3 regions of the Methylobacterium sp. 1A genome follow, and region 2 is predicted to be linked to each of the others. Evidence: riboswitches for the same ligand, from Rfam matches in the RefSeq annotation. Region 2 holds a riboswitch; each other region holds the start of a gene.
The links. Region 2 has a riboswitch for cobalamin ahead of ACX9MN_RS19220 (TonB-dependent siderophore receptor). Riboswitches for the same ligand answer to the same signal wherever they lie in the genome.
Positions count from the first base shown of each region.

Region 1: linked by a shared signal. The riboswitch ahead of ACX9MN_RS08015 (CbtB domain-containing protein) and the one ahead of ACX9MN_RS19220 (TonB-dependent siderophore receptor) in region 2 are both predicted to bind cobalamin.
Region 3: linked by a shared signal. The riboswitch ahead of ACX9MN_RS01530 (TonB-dependent receptor) and the one ahead of ACX9MN_RS19220 (TonB-dependent siderophore receptor) in region 2 are both predicted to bind cobalamin.

Region 1 covers NZ_JBYQVE010000001.1:1,626,949-1,633,636, reverse strand. The annotation lists gene pyrG (CTP synthase) at 1-96, shown strand, start outside; gene ACX9MN_RS08030 (DNA polymerase III subunit chi) at 155-607, shown strand; gene ACX9MN_RS08025 (S10 family peptidase) at 607-2,199, shown strand; gene ACX9MN_RS08020 (discoidin domain-containing protein) at 2,222-3,586, opposite strand; cobalamin riboswitch at 3,748-3,942, shown strand; gene ACX9MN_RS08015 (CbtB domain-containing protein) at 3,978-4,160, shown strand; gene ACX9MN_RS08010 (CbtA family protein) at 4,177-4,929, shown strand; gene ACX9MN_RS08005 (DUF1636 domain-containing protein) at 4,922-5,323, shown strand; gene cobW (cobalamin biosynthesis protein CobW) at 5,320-6,354, shown strand; gene cobN (cobaltochelatase subunit CobN) at 6,401-6,688, shown strand, end outside.
Region 2 covers NZ_JBYQVE010000001.1:3,988,994-3,995,681, reverse strand. The annotation lists gene ACX9MN_RS19230 (nucleoid-associated protein) at 1,199-2,233, shown strand; gene ACX9MN_RS19225 (hypothetical protein) at 2,199-3,626, shown strand; cobalamin riboswitch at 4,131-4,323, shown strand; gene ACX9MN_RS19220 (TonB-dependent siderophore receptor) at 4,506-6,563, shown strand; gene ACX9MN_RS19215 (acetyltransferase domain-containing protein) at 6,563-6,688, shown strand, end outside.
Region 3 covers NZ_JBYQVE010000001.1:323,270-329,957, reverse strand. The annotation lists gene ACX9MN_RS01545 (alpha/beta fold hydrolase) at 175-888, shown strand; gene ACX9MN_RS01540 (RluA family pseudouridine synthase) at 855-2,255, opposite strand; gene ACX9MN_RS01535 (NUDIX domain-containing protein) at 2,494-2,832, opposite strand; cobalamin riboswitch at 2,970-3,162, shown strand; gene ACX9MN_RS01530 (TonB-dependent receptor) at 3,448-5,631, shown strand; gene ACX9MN_RS01525 (PepSY domain-containing protein) at 5,625-6,688, shown strand, end outside.

The DNA of each region.
Region 1 (6,688 bases), 2.4 Mb from region 2:
CAGTTCCATCCGGAGCTGAAGTCGCGCCCGTTCGAGCCGCACCCGCTGTTCAAGGGCTTCGTCGGCGCCGCGATCGAGCAGAGCCGCCTGGTCTGAGGCCGCGGCGGCGCGCCGCTGCTCGCGCGGCGGCCCGCGGCCCTATATCCTCGGTGCCGTGACCGAGATCCTCTTCTACCATATGCAGCGGCAGCCCCTGGAGAAGGTGCTGCCGAACCTCGTCGAGCGCTCGCTGGACCGCGGCTGGCAGGCCGCGATCCAGGCGGCGAGCGAGGAGCGCCTGCAGGCGCTCGATGACCACCTCTGGACTTATTCCGACGAGAGCTTCCTGCCGCACGGCACCGACCGCGAGCCCGACGCCGCGAGCCAGCCGGTGGTGCTCACGCTCCGGGACGTGAATCCCAACACCGCCTCGATCCGCTTCCTGGTGGAGGGCGCCGACCTGCCGCCCGACGCCGGGCAGTACGAGCGGATCTGCATCCTGTTCGACGGGACCGACCAGGACGCGCTGCTGCGCGCCCGCGAGCAGTGGAAGCAGGCCAAGGACGCCGGTCACGCGGTGGCCTACTGGCAGCAGGACGAGTCCGGACGCTGGAACAAGAAGGCTTGATGGTGGCCCCCCACGCACGTCTCGCGCGCGCCGCGCTCGCCCTCGCCCTGGCTCTGGCCGCGCCCCCGGCCACCCTCGCCCAGGACGCGCCGCACGGCCATCCCGCGGAGAGCAAACCGGCGCAGCGCGGACCGGAGGGGCGCCGCCTGCCGCCCGATTCGACGACCAAGCAGAGCGTGATGCTGCCGGACGGCCGGACCCTCGACTTCACCGCCACCGCCGGCAGCCTGCCCCTCGTCGACGAGGCGGGCAAGCTGCAGGCCGAGATCGCCTACGTCGCCTACACGATGGCGCCGCAGGCCGGCCGGGAGCGTCCCGTCACTTTCGCGGTTAATGGCGGCCCGGGCGCCGCCTCGGCCTATCTCAATATCGGGGCGATCGGGCCCTGGCGGCTGCCGGTCGGCGGCGACAGCATCAGCCCGTCGCAGCCGGTGACGCTGACGCCCAACGACGGGACGTGGCTCGGCTTCACCGACCTCATCTTCCTCGATCCCGTGGGGACCGGGTACAGCCGGGCCGCGGACGGGAACGGCAAGGCCTACTGGTCGATCGATTCCGACGCCTCGACTCTGGCGGCGACCATCGCGCGCTACCTGCGCATCAACGACCGCATGGCGAGCCCGAAATTCTTCGTCGGCGAGAGCTACGGCGGCTTCCGCGGCCCGCTGATCGCCGAGAAGCTCCAGGAGGAGATCGGCGTCGGCCTGTCCGGCATGGTGCTGCTCTCGCCGGTGCTCGATTTCGCGTGGCTGGAGACGCCGCGGGCCAACCCGTGGGGCTACGTGCTGAAGCTGCCCTCGCTGGCGGCGGGCGCGCTCGAGCGGGCCGGCACGGTGCCGACGCCAACCCTGCTCGGCGACGCGGAGGCCTACGCCTCGGGCCCGTACCTGAGCGACCTGCTCAAGGGGCCGAGCGACACGGCCGCCGTCGCCCGGATGACCGAGAAGGTCGCGCCCCTCGTCGGTCTCGACCCCGCCCTGGTGCGTGCCCAGGCGGCGCGCCTCGCGACCCGGAGCGTCCAGCGCGAGATCGACCGCGCCGAGGGCCGCGTGACCAGCGCCTACGACACCGGCATCACCGGCTGGGACCCGAACCCGGACGCCGCCCAGTCGAGCTTCGAGGATCCCCAGCTCACCGCCCTCCAGGCACCGCTGACGAGCGCGATGCTCGACCTCTACGCGCGGACGCTGAAATGGCCGGTGACCAACATGCGCTACGAGCTCCTGAACAACGCCGTCAATCGCGGCTGGAGCTGGGGCTCGGGCCGGCAGGCGCCCGAGGTCCTGTCGAACCTGAAGGGCGATCTGGCGCTCGACGGGCACCTGCGCGTCCTCGTGGCGCACGGCTTCACCGACCTGGTGACGCCCTACTTCGCCTCGAAGCTCCTGCTGGCGCAGGTCCCCGCCTACGCCGCCGGCCGCCTGAGCCTCGCGGTCTATCCGGGCGGGCACATGTTCTACACGCGTCCGGATTCGCGCGCCGCCTTCCGGACGGACGTGGAGCGGATGTACACGGACGCCCTGAAGGTGCGCGACGCCGGCTCGACCCGTCCGGCCGGAGCCCCCGCCGAACATCTCAGGACCGCGCCGTAGCGCCTCCGGCCCGCCGCGCCGGTCACGCGTCGTCGAAGGCGAGGGCCTCGGCCGGGTAATCCACCATCGTCCGGCGCTGCGCGTCGGTGTTCTGCCACTCGCCGACCTTCATGTAGCGGCCCTCGAGATCGCGGACCTCGACCACTTTCCCGATGGTGGGGATCGACTGGAAGCCCTGCGGCCAGTTCGACGCGAAGTAGAAGACCTGCTCGACGTGGTCCGAGAGGTGGCAGATCCCCGGCCCGAAGGTCCCCAGCCCGAAGACGAGGTAGCGGCCGTTCACCAGCGCCGCGACGTCGGAGATCAGCGACTCGCTCTGGATCTCCACCGGCAGTCCGCGCCGCTCGGCGTACGCCTCCACCTCGGCGATGACCGGGTTCAGCCTGTTCTCGAAGACGAGCTTGACCGAGCGGATCCGACCCTCGGCCAGGAGCCGGTCGATGACCATCCGGTAGAACGCGAAGGGCGGCTGCGGATAGTGCGGATCGACCCAGGTGCTGAAGATGTCGCCCGACCGGATGTGGATCAGGAGTTGGTCGTGGGGCTTCACCGGGAAGCTCTTCGGCAGGCCGTTGAACAGCGGCCGGATCACGCTCTGCACGATCGCGCGCGAATCCGTCGGCCCCCGCAGCGCGGTCACGCGCTCGAACTGCGTCGGGTCGAAATACAGGCCCGACAGGAAGTAGCCGTCCGACGGCAGCGGCTCGTCCGGCGGGATGAAGGTGATGCCGTCGCAGGTCAGCCGCTCGGTCAGGAAGATCACCTTGCTGCGGTCAACCTTGGGCACCTTGATGTACTTCAGGTTGAGCGCCTTCGCGATGGACACCGCGATGATGTACTGGACGAGGCAGTTGCCGAAGGCGCCGTTCTCGAACAGCGCCAGGCCGACCAGGGCGTGGCTGGCGCGGTCGGGCGCCGACTGGAGCGCGTAGGTGACGTAGACGTTGGCGCCGGGCTTCTCGTTCAGGAGCGTCACGTCGAGGTCGAGCATCGCCCGCAGCGCGATCAGGTCGACCGCGGCCTCGTCGGCGCGGATGCCGATGCCGGCGATCCGGGCCGGTTCGGGCGCGGCGATCCGGACCGCGCGCGCCCAGGCCCGCTCGTCGGGGACGATCGCGGCGACGAGGGCGTCCGGGGTCGCGGTCCAGCCGGCGAAGCCCGGCTCGGCCCACGTCACGCCGTCCTGCGAGACCGCCACCGCGACGTCGCCGGGCTCCGCGGGAACCGCCCCCTCCCCCGGCCGCAGGGCGACGGAATGGATCGGGAAGCGGCCGCCGAGGTCGACCTCGAGCCACGTCGTTCCCGTGCCCGCATCGGAGACGATCCGCGGCTCACGGCCGGCCGCGAGATCGACGAGAACCGGGGTCGGATCGTCTGTCGGGGCCATCGGGTCTCCGGGAGTTCAGCGCCCGCGCCGGGGCCGGGCGGGTATCGGGTGCGGCGGTGCCCGCTCCGGGGCGCGGCCGTCAAGCCCGCCCCGATCGCGGGGCGGGCGCGGGAAACGGCCGCGATCCGGCGCCCCTCCGTTGTGTCCCGGCGGCCATGCGTCTACAACGGCCGGGCGACGGTGCCCCGGAGACGGGGTGAAAAGGGAATGCGGTGAGGGGTTTGAGGCCCCGATTCCGCGGCTGCCCCCGCAACTGTGAGCGGCGAGCGCCCGCCATGCGCCACCGGAGCGATCCGGGAAGGCGGTGGGCGCGCCGAGCCGCGAGCCAGGAGACCTGCCGTCGCGACAGGATCCCGCAATGCCGCCGGTGGGGCGGCTGGAGACGCTTCTGATGACGACGCAAACCCTCGCCCCCGTCGCCGCCGGCACCCGCGCGTCGGAGCGCCCCATCGCCGTCGCGCTCGCGGCCGTGCTGGGCCTCGGCCTGCTGTTCATGGCGGGTTTCTCGCCGGCGATCGCGCTCCACAACGCGGCGCACGATTTCCGGCACACCCAGAACTTCCCCTGCCACTGACCTCCCCGGACCAGGGATGATCATCCGGCTCCTGTCGGCGGCCCTCGCCGCCGGCTTCTTCGCGGCTGCCATCGTGACGGGCCTCGAACTCACGCTGACCTCGCCGCTGATCGTCGCGGCCGAGCGCTACGAGCAGCAGGAGGCGCCGAACCGGGCTGCCAAGGCGCTCCCGATCAAGGCGTTCCCGATCGTGCTGGCTCATGCCGGGCACGACCACGCCGCCCCCGACGCCGCGCCGGAATGGCAGCCCGCGCCCGGCCTGCCGCGGATGGCCTTCACCGGGCTCGCGACCCTCGTGGGCGGCGTCGGCTACGCGCTGCTGCTCGGCGCGGTGATGCTCGCCTGCGGCCGCGAGCCCACGCCGCAGGTCGGCCTCGCCTTCGCGGTGGCGGGCTTCGCCAGCGTCGCCCTCGCGCCGGGCCTCGGCCTGCCGCCGGAATTGCCCGGCAGCGCGGCGGCCCCGCTCGCGACGCGCCAGGCGTGGTGGGTGATGACCGCCGCGGCGACCGGCATGGGGCTCTACCTGATCACGATCCGCCGCGCGCTGATCACGATCCTCGGGGGGCTCGTCCTGATCATCGCGCCGCACGTCGTCGGCGCCCCGCAGGCGCCCGAGGCCGCGTCCGAACTTCCGGCGGCGCTCGCCGCGCAATTCGCCGCGCGGTCGCTCGCCATCAGCTTCGTGTTCTGGATCCTGATCGGGCTGGGGCTCGGCTGGGCGTGGCAGGCCTTCGCCCGCGGCGCGGATCGGGGAGCGGCCCGTGCCTGAGACCGTTCTCTACGTCTGCACCACCTGCCGCCGGCCGGACGACGACCCCGACGGGCCCCGCGCCGGGGCCCGCCTGCTGGAGGCGCTCCGGGCGCGGAGCGGCGCCACGCCGGACCTGCGGGTCGAGGCGGTGGAGTGCCTGTCGGTCTGCAAGCGGCCCTGCACCGTGGCGGTCGCCGCGGCCGACCGCTGGACCTACGTCTACGGCGACATGGATCCCGCCGCCTCGGCCGAGATCATCCTCGGCGGGCTCGCGGCCTACGCGGCGACCCCGGACGGCATCGTGCCCTGGCGCGAGCGTCCGGAGGCGTTCCGCAAGGGCGTGATCGCCCGCATTCCCCCTTTCCCAGAACCCCGCCCGGTCCCCGCCGGCACCCTGGAGCCCGCGGAATGACCCTCGTGAACAAGATCCCCTGCACCATCATCACCGGCTTCCTCGGGGCCGGCAAGACGACCCTCGTCCGCCACGTGGTCGAGAACGCCAAGGGGCGCCGCCTCGCGATCCTGGTGAACGAGTTCGGTGATATCGGCTTCGACAAGTCCTTCCTGGCGGCCTGCGGCGTCGAGGGCTGCACCGAGGACGCCATCGTCGAGCTGCCGAACGGCTGCATCTGCTGCACGGTCGCGGACGATTTCGTGCCGGCGCTGGAGACCCTTCTCGGCCGCGCCGAGCCGCCGGAGCACATCCTGATCGAGACCTCCGGCCTCGCCCTGCCGAAGCCGCTGGTCCAGGCATTCCAGTGGCCGGCGATCCGCTCGCGGGTGACCGTCGACGGCGTGGTCGCGGTGGTCGACGGCCCGGCGGTAGCCTCGGGCGCCTTCGCGGAGGACCCGGAGGCCCTCGCGGCCCAGCGCGCCGCCGACCAGTCGGTCGACCACGACAACCCCCTGGAGGAGGTGTTCGAGGACCAGCTCCTCTGCGCCGACCTCGTGGTCGTCAACAAGGCCGACCTGATCGACGCCGCGACGCGGGCGCGGGTCCGCGCCGAGGTCGAGGGGCACCTGCCCCGCGCCGTGAAGGTGGTCGAGACCGAGAACGGCGCCATCGACCCGCGGGTGCTGCTCGGTCTCGGCGCGGCCGCCGAGGACGACCTCGACGCCCGCCCCTCGCACCACGGCGAGGGCGAGGACCACGACCACGACGATTTCGAGACGGTCGCGCTGCCGGTGCGCCCGGCGGTGACCGGGGGGGATCTCGCGGCCCGGGTCGAGGCGGCGGCCGAGGCCGCCGGCGTCCTGCGCATCAAGGGCTTCGCCGAGGTCGAGGGCAAGCCGATGCGCCTCGTGGTGCAGGGTGTCGGCCGGCGCGTGACCCATCATTTCGACCGCCCCTGGCGGTCCGGGGAAGCCCGCGACGGGACGCTGGTGGTGATCGGCCTCAAAGGCTTCGACAAGGACGCCGTCGCGGCGGCCCTCGCGGGATGAGGCCGGTCGCGCACGCCCGCCCGGACTCGCGCTAGGGGCCGCCGCGGTGCATCTCGTGCGCATCGATGCCGTCTCCCTCGACGAGGGCGAGGCGGCCGTGGATCTCGGGCAGGAGCCCGGCGACCTCGTGGTGCTGTCCTTCACCGACAGCGACCTCGCGTCGGTCGGGCAGGCCCACGCCGCGGAGCCCGGCCTGCCGAGCCTGCGGCTCGCGAAGCTCGCCAGGCTGCGGCACCCGCTCTCGGTCGACCTCTACGTCGAGCGCGTCGTGGCGCGCGCCAAGGCGGTGGTGATCCGCTGCCTGGGCGGCCTCGATTACTGGCGCTACGGGATC
Region 2 (6,688 bases):
CGGATACTCGCCGCCTCGAAAGAGCGGTCTCGGCCGACGAGGAAGGCTAAGGGCCGTTCAGCCGCCTAGCGATCACATTTGCGGTAACGCGATTTGGGACAGCACCGGCTCGGAAGAACGCACGATGCTTCCGCAGCGCTTCCGCGGCAATCTCTCAACCGCAGGGCTTAGCCCCCTAAGTCATTGAGAAAATTCTAGGGCGTCAGATTAGGCGCGACTACCCCCTCAACGATATCAACCCTTTAGCGTCAGCGCCAGGCAATCCAAGCCCGACTTCTCGCCAACAAAGAGCCGACTTTTACGCCTCTGCGCCATCAAACACCCGACTCCGGGTTGACTGGGCCCATACGGCTCGAAGATCGGTCCATGAGGATGCTCAGCCGCTCGCATCAAGGCGCGCATCGATGAGCAAGCCGCCGAATCCGAAGATAGAACCTCTGTTGGCGCCAAATCGAATCTCTGCGGGCGGCAGATCGAACCATATAGGTGCAATATATTGAAGGACGATAGAAAACCGCTTCAGCACCGAGCAACTGCGCCCGACAGCCACACGCTCCTATCCTCCGGCACGCCACCGACCTTGCTTCCACGCCGACGGGACGTCGAGTTCTCCCTCCCTCTCATCCGCTCGGCGAGCTGGATCAGCTGACGTAAGCCTGTCGACAGCATCACAACCACCTCTTCTCCGTCGGCCATCCCCGACAGGTCCATAACCCGGGCAGCAAATTCATGGCATCGTCGGGGGATGGCGGTTGTGCCATATGAGTGCGACGGCTCGGCCTCCTCGCGACATGACGCCTTGCCCGGCGAACCGGGAGCCGGGCAAGGTGAAACCGTGTCGAGCCAATGGTGGCGCCCGGTCGTGGTGAAGGTGGCGCTCGATAGGGTCGATGGTGGCGTACGGTCGCTGCTTTTCCTACCAAATGGCGACCAGAGCTTAGGCTTCGCCTCCCAACCTATCGAACGAACCTTGACGTGGGTCATCGCGGCATCGCGCCAAGTTCTCTCGCAGTGCCGTCTGCCATCGCGCCGCGAGGTTGCATCGCGTTGGCAATAGTGAGAACATAAGCAGAACGAAACGGACGTCGGGCCGATTGTCCCGGTTGAAAACCATCCTGAGGTTGAATGAGCGCGGGCGGGATCCGGCTGCCCTCGCTATACCGGTCGTGAGAGGAACGATGCGACCCCAGGGAGCGAGATGGCTTTTCTGACCGATGCGGAGAAGGACGCATTGTCGATCCGGCGGATGATCTTCCATGTGGTCGGCAAGGACCTCGACGAGCCGACCCTCCTGCCGGAGATCACCCCGCTCCAGGAGCCAGCCTTTTTCCTCGCGCGGGTGCGCTCGGCCCTGACCGGCAACCTGTTCGCGTTTCGCGTCGGTTCCGGCGTCGAGGCGGCGCTCCGCGGCATCGCGGGAGGCGGCGACTTCACGGTCGGGACGCAGGCATTGGCCCGGGACTTCCATACCCGGCACCGCTCCGGGACGAGCAACGGGGCGTTCCTCGTGTTCGAGCTCGGGGTCGGCACGGACGACCCGGTCTACGCGCTGGTCAAGTACGACCACGACGAGGTGGTCCGCTACTCGCTAGGGGCCGCACAGCCTCGCCTCGAACGGCTCCAGGAGGCGTTCGTGAAGAAACCGGAAGCCATGCAGAAGATCGCCCTGGTTCGCTTGGCGCCGGGGTCGGGCGGCCATGTGATGGTCCGCGACCGCAGCAAGAGGACGCACATCTCGGAATATTTCGAGGGCTTCCTGAACGCGCGCCGCGTGAACGAGCCGGGCGACCTGTCCGGCAAGCTCGTCGAAGCCGTCAAGGTCGCCTACAAGACCCATAAGCCCGATCTGCCCGCGGATGTGCAGGCCGGCGGCGTCAACCGGCTCTACGACGTTCTGCGGCAGGGCGGCCAGCGCTACGACCCGGAAGATCGCGAGCCGCTGCTGACGGCGCTCTTCGGCGTGCTGCCGGAAGGTGCGTCGATCCGAGGGACCCTAGAGCGCCAACTGCGGGACCGTGGCGTCGCGGAGGAATCGTTCGAGATTGATCCGGAGCGCGTGCAGAAGCCTCGTAAGCGCGTGATGGAGACCCAGGAGGGCGTGGTCGTGCTGTACGACGAGGCGCACAGGCCGACCCGGACGACGATGCCCGACGGGCGGGAGAGGATCGAGATCCTGACGGCGGGGGTCCTGAGGGACGATGTCGACACCGAGAACCGTTCACGCGGCCGTTGAGGCGAGCCGGTCTGCACCGGGCTTCGTCGTCAACGAGGACGCCGGCCGGATGACGGTCGCCGGGATGCTGTCGCGGGAGGCACTGACGGCTTGGCAGGCCGTCGCCGATGCCGGCGCGCCGTGGCTGACCCTCGACTGCCTCGACGGCTCGGACGACCACGTGGCGCCGCGGGATGCACCCGACGGCGACAGGGTGCGCGTGACGCTGACCTATGCGCACCGCGACGGAGCCGAGCACCTTTTCACGCCCGAGGGTTGGCGGTCCCTGTTGCTCGATGCCGACCGCGCCTGCCGCGTTTCGGCAGTGCGCCTAGCGTTCATCAGGGCCGCCGACGGCTTCCGCACTCGTGGGCACGTCGTCGAGCCTTGGGTCGAAGCCCCGGCGGTCGCCCCGGTGCCGGAACCCCGCCCGGAGGCCGGACCTAGGCGGGTCGTCCGCAGCCAATCCCCCGACCAGATGGCGCCTCCCCGGATCGAGCCCTACGTGGCCGGAGCCGCAAGGGTCGAGGGTCCCGCCGAACCGGCGTGGCGGGAGGCAGCCGGAACGATGATCGCCCTGTCGCTGCCGAACGAGCTCTACCGCGACGGCGCCACGCCCATGGCGATGCTCGCCGGCCAGCCGCCGCGCAAGCTCATGCTGGGGGACGGCGGTCTCGGCGCGGATGGGTTCGATGCGCAGCAGGCCGCCGCGGCCTGGGTTTACCTGGAGGGTACCGACGTCGAGGTGCGGCATACCTTCCTGTCTGCCGAGCTGTCGCGGGAGTGGACCGCGGGGGAGAGCTTCCGGGCGGGGCTGCCGAAGCGGGTCGGGCCGGCCCTGGACTCAGCCCGGCTTCTGTACAAGGCGCACCTACGCGCCGGCAGCAAGGACACGTTGAAGGCCTTGTCCGATCTGCGCAAGACGCTGTCCGACGAGGTACAGAAGCTCCTTCAGCAGTCCCGCGACCTATCCGCGGCCGTTTGGCGAGACGTGGCCGTGGCGATCGGCGCGCTCGTGGTCCGGCTCGCCATCGACGCCGCGAAAGGCGGAGGGGCCGGAGGGGCCGGCTTCGCCGGTCTGTACGCCGTCGTAGCGGCGTATGTCGGCATCTCCTACGCCGTGTCGGTCTCGACGAACCGCCGGTTCCTCGGCGTTGTCGAGGCGTCTAGGGCAGCGTGGCGCACCAAGCTCTATGGCTTTCTCGACGACACCGATTATGAAGCGCTGGCCGACGGCCCGCTCGCCGGGGCCATGGCTGCCTATCGGCGCACCGAAGGCCGAACGACGGCAGTGGTTTGGGTAGTGGTGTTCGTCATGCTGGCTGCCGCGGCCATGGAGGCAGGGTGGATCAATCCGGACGCGCTGCGCAGCTGGCTGGCGACGGCTCACGCCCGGGTGCCGGCACCTCACTAGGCGACGAGCGGATGGCCCGCGGGCCTGAAGCCGGCAGAAGGCGCCCGGGACTTCAGGCTTGGGCCGCGACGTCACCGAATGGGCGGATGACGTGTTCACGCCTTGGATCGACCTAACGCGGGAGGATGCCGTCAGCGTCACCTCGATGCCTTTGGGGCGGTGCTTGTCCGCATCTTCGGGAAGACCGCGCGCAGAAGCTCGTTTCCGGCGACGGTTGAGAGGGCCTCTCCAAGGATCAAGTCCGCGATCCAATACCTCTACGCTTCCGCCAATTGGTGCAGGTCATAGTCTCCATGCATTCCGGGATGGTGTAGGGGCGCGCTAAATTCGAGATACTACGTGAGCTATCCGTACGACTGGCATGGGTGGTTTTCGGCCAGTCTGCTTCAAAGTATCAAACTCAAAAAGCGGTCGTTCGACCTCTGGCAGGAAATGGCCGAGATCCGACAGCGGCATCAAGGCAGAGCTATCGGGACGTTCGCGTTGACTCACGAGTCCGTGAGGCTGTAGCTGGGCCGTGACGGTTCCCCTCGGGGATCAAAAGGGAACGCGGTGAGGGTGTAAGCCTGAAGCCACGGCTGTCCCCGCAACTGTAAGCGGCGAGCCCTTCACCACCATGTCACTGGGTCGCCCCGGGAAGACGGTGCGAGGGCGACGACCCGTGAGCCAGGAGACCTGCCGTCAGCCGTGGTCACACGCGAAACGCGTCGGGCGGGGTGTCCTGGCGGGTGTCGAAGCGCCGCCTCGTGAGGTGGTCGCCCAGGCCTCGTTCGCGGTGACGTGCCACTGCCGTCCCGAGGTCCTAGGCCCGTGTCCCATCCCGCTTCGCAATGGCGGCTTCGCGCATCCGTCACATCTTTGGCGCTCGTCTCCCTTGGTGTGCCCCCAGCGACTGCCCAAGGCCCACGAGCCGACGCAGCCCCGGCTTCGGTCGTTCTCGACCCGCTCTCGGTCGAGGGCAGCTACACCTCGGCCCCCACCTACCAGGTCAAGGATCTCTACAGCGGGACCAAGACCGTGACGCCGCGGCTCTCTCTGCCCCAGCAGGTCGACGTCGTGCCCCAGGAGGTCCTGCGGGACACCGCCGCCACGCGCGTCGAGCGCGCCTTGGATTACGTGCCGGGAGTCGGCAAGCAGAACGATTTCGGCGCCCAGAACCTCGCGCTCTACTCTGTGCGCGGCTTCGCCACCCAGGACATCTTCTTCAACGGCTTCAACATTGCCCGCGGTTACAACGGCGCGCCGGACACCCAGAACGTTCAGTCCATCGAGGTGCTCAAAGGACCGAGCGGGGCACTCTATGGGCGCAGCGACCCCGGCGGCACCATCAACATCCTGACCAAGCAGCCCGTGGCCTTGCCCTTCGTCGAGATGGGCACGCTGTTCGGGAGCTTCGGAACAGCGCGCACCACCGTCGACGCCGGCGGGCCACTGAACGAGGAGGGCACCGTCCTCTACCGCTTCAACGGCGCGCTCGCGAGGCAGGACAGCTTCCGCGATTTCGTCGACGGCGACCGCGTCCTAGCTGCGCCCGTGGTGAGCTGGCTGATCAGCCCGGACACCAAGTTGACCGTCGAGGCGCAATACCTCCGCAACCGCCAGACCTTCGACCGCGGGACGGTCGCAGTGAACAACCGCCTGGGCCTCGTACCGCGCTCGCGCTTCTTCGGTGAGCCGGGCGACAACTCGGTGTCAGAAGCCGGGATCCTGCAGATCCGCCTCGATCACGCCTTCAATGCCGACTGGCAGCTCAGGGTCGCCGGCCACTTCAACACCGGCAGCCTGACCGGCCTGCAGACCGGCGCGACCGGCCTTCTCGACGACGGCCGCACCCTGCTGCGCGAGTTCCGCCGGCACGACTTCACATGGGGCGTGGCCATCGGGCAGGCCGAGCTCGTTGGGCATTTCGACACCGGGCCGTTCGCCCACACCGTGCTGCTCGGCCTGGAGTACGAGCGCTACAACAGCACCGAGAACCTGCTGCGCTCGACGCCGCGGCTCGACCCCTTCGCCCTCGACCTGTTCAACCCGGTCTACGGCCAGCCCAAGGCGCCCTTCACCCGGCGCTACAGCGCGAGCGAGAACGTCGGCAACACCGCCGTCTACGTCCAGGACCAGATCGCGCTCAGCCCGGAATGGAAGCTGCTCCTCGGCAACCGGACCGACTTCTATAACCAGACCTTCCGCGACAAGGTCGGCAACGAGCGCGCGGAGCAGGACCGGACCGGCTTCTCACCGCGTGCAGGTCTCGTCTACCAGCCGCTCACCTTCCTCTCGTTCTACGGCAACGTGGCGGCCTCGTTCCGGCCCAACACCGGCTTCGACATCGCGACCCGTCCCTTCGCCCCCGAGACCGGCTTCGGCTACGAGGCCGGCGTCAAGCTCGATCTCTTCACCGGCCTGAGCGTGACCGGCGCGGCGTTCCACATCGAGAAGGAGAACGTCCTCACGACCGACCCGAGGGACTTCTTCTTCCAGATTGCCGCCGGCGCCGTGCGTAGCCAGGGCTTCGACCTGAGCTTCGTCGGACAGGTTACACCCGAGTTCCGGGTTATCGGCGGCTATGCGTTCATCGACGCGGCGGTGACCCGCGACGAGGTTCTCAGGGTTGGCTCGCCGCTCCTCAACATTCCGCGCCACTCGGGCAGCCTGCTCGGCGTCTACGAAGTCCAGGCCGGCGACTGGAAGGGCTTCGGGTTCGGTGGCGGCGTCCGGGCTGTCGGCTCGCGCCTTGGGGACAGCGGCAACGAGGGGTTCCGGCTCCCGGGCTACGTGTTGACCGACGCCCTGGCCTACTACCGCTACGAGAACCTGCGGTTCGGGCTCAACGTCGATAACATCTTCGACGAGACCTACTACGAGCGCTCCTACAACGCCTTCTGGGTCGGCGTCGGCGAGCCCCGGCGGGTGACCGTCAGCATGACGGCGCGGTTCTGATGGGCGTGCGTCCGGGCACGCTGGAGGCGGCGACAGAGGCATCGGGCACGACCGGCCGTATCGCCTCCATCGACGCATTGCGCGGGCTGGTGATGGTGCTGATGCTCCTCGACCACCTGCGGGAA
Region 3 (6,688 bases), 3.7 Mb from region 2:
AGGCCCCGCGGCGGATCGGCGGGGCGCGGGGCAGCATATGAGGCGGCGCGGCCGGTTGCCAAGGCATGCGCCGCGCGGGACGCCCGGACCGCACCCGACTTTCACCGGAGATGCCGCGGCGCTGACGGGCGCTCGCGTGACGGTTATCTGGGGGACGGGAAGGGTGATCCGGCGATGAACCTCGTGCTGCTGCCCGGCTTCATGACCGATGCCGACCTCTGGTCGGACGTGGTCGCGCGCCTCGCCGAGGTGGGTCCGATCACGCACGGCGACCTCGCGCGGGACGCCGCGATCGCCGACATGGCGCGCCGCGTCGCCGCGGAGGCGCCGCCGCGCTTCGGGCTCGTGGGCTTCTCCATGGGCGGCTACGTCGCCCGCGCGGTCGCCCGGCTCGTGCCGGACCGGGTGGAGGCGCTGGTCCTCGTCGCCACCTCGTCGCGGGCCGACACGCCGGCCCAGGCGCGCCGGAAGGCGGCCGCCGTCGCCCATATCCGCCAGCAGGGCTACCGGGGCCTCAGCCGGTCGGCGATCCTCCAGTCGGTGCACCCGGACCGCACCGGCGACGGCGCCCTCCTGAGCCGGATCCGGCAGATGGGCGACCGCCTCGGCGGAGAGGTCTTCCTGCGCCAGGCCGGGCAGGCGCGCGAATCCGATGGCGACCGCCTCGGCGCGATCGGCTGCCCGACCCTGGTCGTGGCGGCGGCCCAGGATGCCCTGCGCAGCCTCGACGAGGCGCGGGAGCTCCGCGACGGCATCCCGGGCGCGACGCTGAGGGTGATCGACGGGTCGGGCCACATGCTGCCGCTCGAGGCCCCGGACGCGCTGGCGGACGCGATCGTGCCCTGGCTGCGGGCTCAGGCCTCCGGAGCCTCGACGATCGGGTCGTAGCGGGCGGCGTCGAAGCCCAGGAGATTCCAGCTCTGCGCCATGTGGGGCGGGAGCGGCGCGCTCACGTCGACCGGCTTGCCGGTCCGCGGGTGCGGGATGACGATCCGCCGGGCGAGCAGGTGGAGGCGGTTCTGGATGCCGCCCGGCAGCTCCCAGTTCTCGACGGAGAAGTATTTCGGGTCGCCCACGATCGGGTGGCCGATATGGGCCGCGTGGGCGCGCAGCTGGTGCGTGCGGCCGGTGACCGGCTTGAACGACAGCCAGGACAGCTTCTGGGCCGCCTGATCGACCATCGCGTAGTAGGTCAGCGCGTGGCTCGCGCCCTCGTCGCCGTGCTTGGCGACCCGCATCCGCGCGTCGGCGTCGGTGGGCTCCTCCTTGGCGAGGTAGGTCGAGACGCGTCCCTGCCGGACCCGCGGCACGCCCGCGGTGAGCGCCCAGTAGATCTTCCGCGCCGCCCGGGACCGGAAGCTCTTGGCCAGCGTCGCGGCGGCGAGCCGGGTCTTGGCGATGATCAGGCACCCGGCCGTGTCCTTGTCCAGCCGGTGGACGAGGCGCGGCTTCTGGCCGTCCGGACCCGTGAGGGCGGCGAGCAGGCCGTCCACGTGTCGGACCGTCCCCGAACCGCCCTGGACCGCGAGGCCGAAGGGCTTGTTGAGGATCATCATGTCGGCATCCTCGTAGAGGATCAGCGACCGGATGAAGGCGGCGTCGTCCTGCTCGCGGGCGGCGCTGCGCGGCCGCTCGGTGGACTGGTCGAGGCGCAGCGGCGGCACGCGCACGCTCATGCCCGGCTCCAGCCGGTCGTTCGGCTTGGCGCGCTTGCCGTCGACCCGCAACTCGCCCTTGCGGACGATGGTCTGCACGCGGGTGAAGGGCAGGAGCGGGAAGCGGGCGGTGAGGAAGCGGTCGATCCGCATCCCGGCCTCGTCCGGCTCGACGGTCAGGGTCTGCACGCCGGAGGCGAGGGTCGCGGAGGCGGCGGCGCGCTGCTCGCGCCGGGTCGGACCGGGCGCGGGGGCAGAGGCGAGGGCCGGGGAGGGGGCCGCCGAGCGCTTGGCCGGCGGCCGGCCGGCGGGCTTGCCCGCCGCGGCGTCGCGCGGTGCGGCGGCGTCGCGGCGCGGCTTCGGCGGCCGGGCCGGCGCCGGGGCCGCAGCGGCCTGCGCGCCCCAGGGATCGCGGGTGCCGGCATCCTCGCCGCGGTTGCGGGCCGCGCGCTCGGCGGCGTCGCGGGCGCTGGTGCGCGGGCCCGTGCGGGCGCGGCCGTCGGCCTGGGCCTTGCCGCCCCTGAACTTGCTGGCGCTGGACTTGCCGGCCTGAGGCTTGCGCCCCGTCGGCCCGCCGCTTCTGGGAGGTCGTATCGTCATGCTTCCGCCGGCACCCGTCTCCGCGTCGGACGGAGCGTCCGGGCGCATGGGCCGCGGCGTCGCGGACGTCCGGACCGATGGGATTGCCCGGCTGTAGCATCGCCCGCGCCGAGCGGCAAAGGCGGTGGGCCGGCCCGGTCCGTCAGGGCTCCGCGCGCCACGCGTCGCGGAGGCGGTCCTTCAGGCCGGCGGGGAAGAGGTCGGGACCGCCCGGCACGTCGAGCCCGTCCAGATCGCACTACCGCGCCACGCAGGCGGTGCCGGAATCCTCGTGGAACACGAAGCGCTCCTGCCCGTCGAACCGCCCCGGCGGCAGGGCGACGGGGAACAGGAACAGCACCTCGTGCCCGACCTGCCCCTCGTGCGTGAAGATGTTCTCCATGACGCGGGGCCCGCCGAGCACCGAGACGGTGACGCCGAGCTCCTCCCGGAACTCCCGGATCAGGGCGTCCTCGACCCGCTCGCCGAACGCGATGCTGCCGCCGAGCGGCCGGACGCCCTTCAGCCGCCCGTCATCCGTGCGGACCTCGGCCACGAGCAGGCTGTTGCCGCGCCGGGGCAGACCCAGTGCCTTCACGCGAATCTCCGCAGGGGGCCGCCAGACCGTCATCCCGCAGGGGCTAGCCCGTCGTCGGCGAGGCCGCAACGGACCGGCGCACAGCGCGCCGATCCACGGCAACAACCGGACACACGGTTGACGCCCGCCCCCGCTACGGCCAAGCTGTGTTCGACGGTTCCCCTCGGGGATCAAAAGGGAACGCGGTGAGGGGTTCGCCCCGAAGCCGCGGCTGCCCCCGCAACTGTAAGCGGCGAGCCCTTCACCACCACGTCACTGGGTCACCCCGGGAAGACGGTGCGAGGGCGGCGACCCGCGAGCCAGGAGACCTGCCGTCAGCCGTGGTCACACGCGAAACGCGCCGGGCGGGGTGTCCTGGCGGGTGTCGAGGCGACGCAAGTCCCGAGGGGAGGCGGCCGCCAAGGCCTCGTTCGCGGTGACGTGCCACAGCAAGCGCGCCCGCGACGCCGTTCCCCATGCCCGTCTCCGCTGTCCCGACTCCCTCGAGCCCTGTCGCAGGACGCCGTCGCGCGCCCGCACGGGCAGAGGCTACCGGACAGCGGGCGCATTGTAATGTTATTACAATGCCTGTAGGACGCGGGGGCCGGCGCGCGCCGTGCACGGACCACTTTCCCCATGTCTCCATCGACCAATCGCTCCTGCCTCGGCGGGCGGGCCCCCCTCTGCGGCGTTCTCCTCGCGCTCCTCGCCAGTCCGGCCGCCGCACAGGAGGCGGTCACGCTGGATGAGCTGTCGGTCGCGGGCGCGGGCGGCGACCCAGGCCGCCTCCCGCCGAACGGGCTCAACCTGCGCACGCCCGACCGGACCGCGAGCCGCCTCGGCCTGACGCCGCTGGAGACGCCCGCCAGCCTCGACATCGTGTCGGGCGAGACCGCGCGGCTGCGCGGCCAGGACACGATCGCCGAGGCCGTGACCCAGGACGCGACCGGCATCACCACCATCGCGGCGCCCGGCAACGGCAACGGCGCGTTCACGTCCCGCGGCTTCGCCGGCCCGAACTCGATCCAGCAGCTCTACGACGGCACCCGCTTCTACGTCGGCGCCAACACCGTGACCTTCCCGTTCGACACGTGGAACGTCGAGCGGATCGAGGTGCTGCGCGGGCCGTCCTCGGTGCTCTACGGCGACGGCGCCATCGGCGGCGTCATCAACGTGGTGCCCAAGAAGCCGGTCTTCGTGCCGATCAACGCCGCCCGCGCGGTGATCGGCACCGACGGGGTCGCGCGGCTCGCCCTCGATTCCGGCGGCCCGCTGGGCCAGGCGGAGTACGGCGACACCTTCGCGTACCGCCTCAACGTCAGCGGCAACCGCGCCGACGGCTGGATGCGGCCGGAGGGCGATTTCCGCAACCTCGCGGTCTCCGCCGCCCTGCTGTTCCGGCCGAGCGCCGACCTCGCCTTCACCCTGAGCCACGATCTCGGCTACCAGGAGCCCGCCCGCTACTGGGGCACCCCGCTGGTCGAGGGACGGATCCCGGATCTCATCCGGTTCAACAACTACAACGTCCGCGACGCGAAGATCACCTGGGCCGACAACTGGACCCAGCTCAAGACCGAGTGGTCCCCCTCGGCCGACATCACGATCCGCAACACCGCCTACCGGCTGACCAGCCGGCGTCACTGGCTCGACGTCGAGCAGTACAGCTACAACCGCGGCACCGGGCTCGTGGACCGGGGCGACTACCTGGAGATCTACCACAGCCAGGAGCAGGTCGGAGACCGCCTCGACGCGACGTTCCGGGGCAGCCTGTTCGGGCTGCCGAACCAGTTCGTGGCCGGCTTCGACGTGAATCACATCGACTTCCGCCACACCAACAACTTCTACTTCGACCAGACCACGAGCGTGCCGCTCACCGGCTACGATCCGGGCCTGTTCCCGCAGAACGGCCGGGCGCGCCCGGCCTACGCGACGCAGACGAGCCAGGCCTCGGTCTTCGCCGAGGACCGGGTGATCCTGTCGGACAAGCTCTCGTTCCTCACCGGCGTGCGCCTCGACGTGCCGACGCTGAACCGCGAGGACCTGCAGACGGGATCGCGGTTCGAGAAGACCTATCGGGCGCTCGGCTACCGGTTCGGCCTCGTCTACAACCCGACGCCGGACAGCGCGCTCTACGCCCAGTACAGCTTCGCCACCGACCCGGTGAACAGCCTGATCACGCTGTCGCAGTCGCTGGCCGGCTTCAAGCTCGCGACCGGCGATCAGGTCGAGATCGGCGCCAAGGGTCTGGCCTTCGACGGCGCCCTCGAATGGACCGTCGCGGGCTACCGGATCGTCAAGGACAACCTGATCTCGGCGATCCCCGGCCAGCCGACGCTGTCCACGCAGGTGGGGAGCCAGTCCTCGCAGGGCTTCGAGCTGGCGCTCGGCTGGCGCTTCGCGCCGGGCTGGCGGCTCGACGGCAACCTCGCGCTCCTCCACGCGCAGTACGACCGGTTCGACCAGACGGTGAACGGCGCCACCGTCTCGTACGCCGGCAACCAGCCGATCGACGTGCCCGAGCGCGTGGCCAACCTCTGGCTGACCTGGGACGTCACCCGCGACTGGACCGCGCGGGTCGGGCTGCAGAACGTCGGGCAGGTCTACAGCGACTTCGGCAACACCGCGCGGCGCCCCGCCTACAACCTCGTCAACGCGGTCCTGGACCATCAGGTGACGGCGGACTCGCGCCTGTCCGTTCGGGTCTACAACCTGTTCGACAAGGTCTACGCGATCTCGGGCAACGCCGTGAACGGGGTCGGGACCAACTGGCTGCTCGGGCGCCCGCGCTCGGTCGAGGTCGCCTACACGGTGACGTGGTGAGCCGACCGCACCGGCTCGGCAAGGCGGGACGGCGCTGGCTGCTCCTGTTCCACCGCTGGGCCGGGATCGCCGCGGGGCTGTTCTTCGCGCTGTGGATCGGCTCCGGGCTGGTGATGCTCTACGTGCCGTTCCCGGCGCTCACCGAGGCCGAGCGGCTGTCGCGGCTCGCCCCGATCGCCTGGGATCAGGTCGCGGTCGCGCCGGACGCGGCGCTGCGGGTCGGTGGGCTCGCCGGCGTGCCGGCCGCCTTCGGCCTGGAGATGCGGGGCGACGAGCCGGTCTACCGGATCGCCGGCCACGACGGCACCCGGGTGACGGTCTCGGCACGGACCGGCGCGCGGCTCGGCCTGCTGACACCCGCAGACGCGCTGCGTGTCGCGGCCGGTGGTGCTCCGGCTGCGCAAGCCGAGCAGGTCGCGCGCGACCAGTGGACCGTCACGGCCCGCTACGACCCGCTCCGGCCCTTCCTGAAGGTGGCCCTCGGCGACGCCGCGGGGACCGAGCTCTACGTGTCTGCGGTGACCGGCGAGATCGCCCTCGACACGACACGCTTCGAGCGGGGCTGGAACTGGGTGGGTTCGGTGGCGCACTGGATCTACCTCACGCCGCTGCGGGCCCGGCCGGAGCTGTGGCGGACGATCCTGTTGTGGCTCTCCGGTTTCGCCGCCCTCGGCGCGCTGAGTGGAGGCGCGATCGGGATCTGGCGCCTGCGCCTTCGGCGGCGCTACGCGGCCGGGGCGGTCACGCCCTATCGCGGGCTGGCGCGCTGGCACCACCTGCTCGGCCTCGCGGGGGGCCTCGGCTTGAGCACGTTCATCGTCAGCGGCTGGATCTCCATGAACCCGAACCGCTGGTTCAGCGCGACCAGCCCGCCGGTAGCGTTGCGCGCCGCCTATGCCGGAACCTTGCCGGCGCTCGGCCTCGATCCGCACCGGCTCCGCGATGGCGCCGTGCCGGATACGCGCACCCTGCGCTTCGCCGCCATCGGTGGACGCTGGTGGATCGTCGCCGAGACGGCGGACGGCCTCCGGACGGTCGCAGCGGACGGCGCGACCGC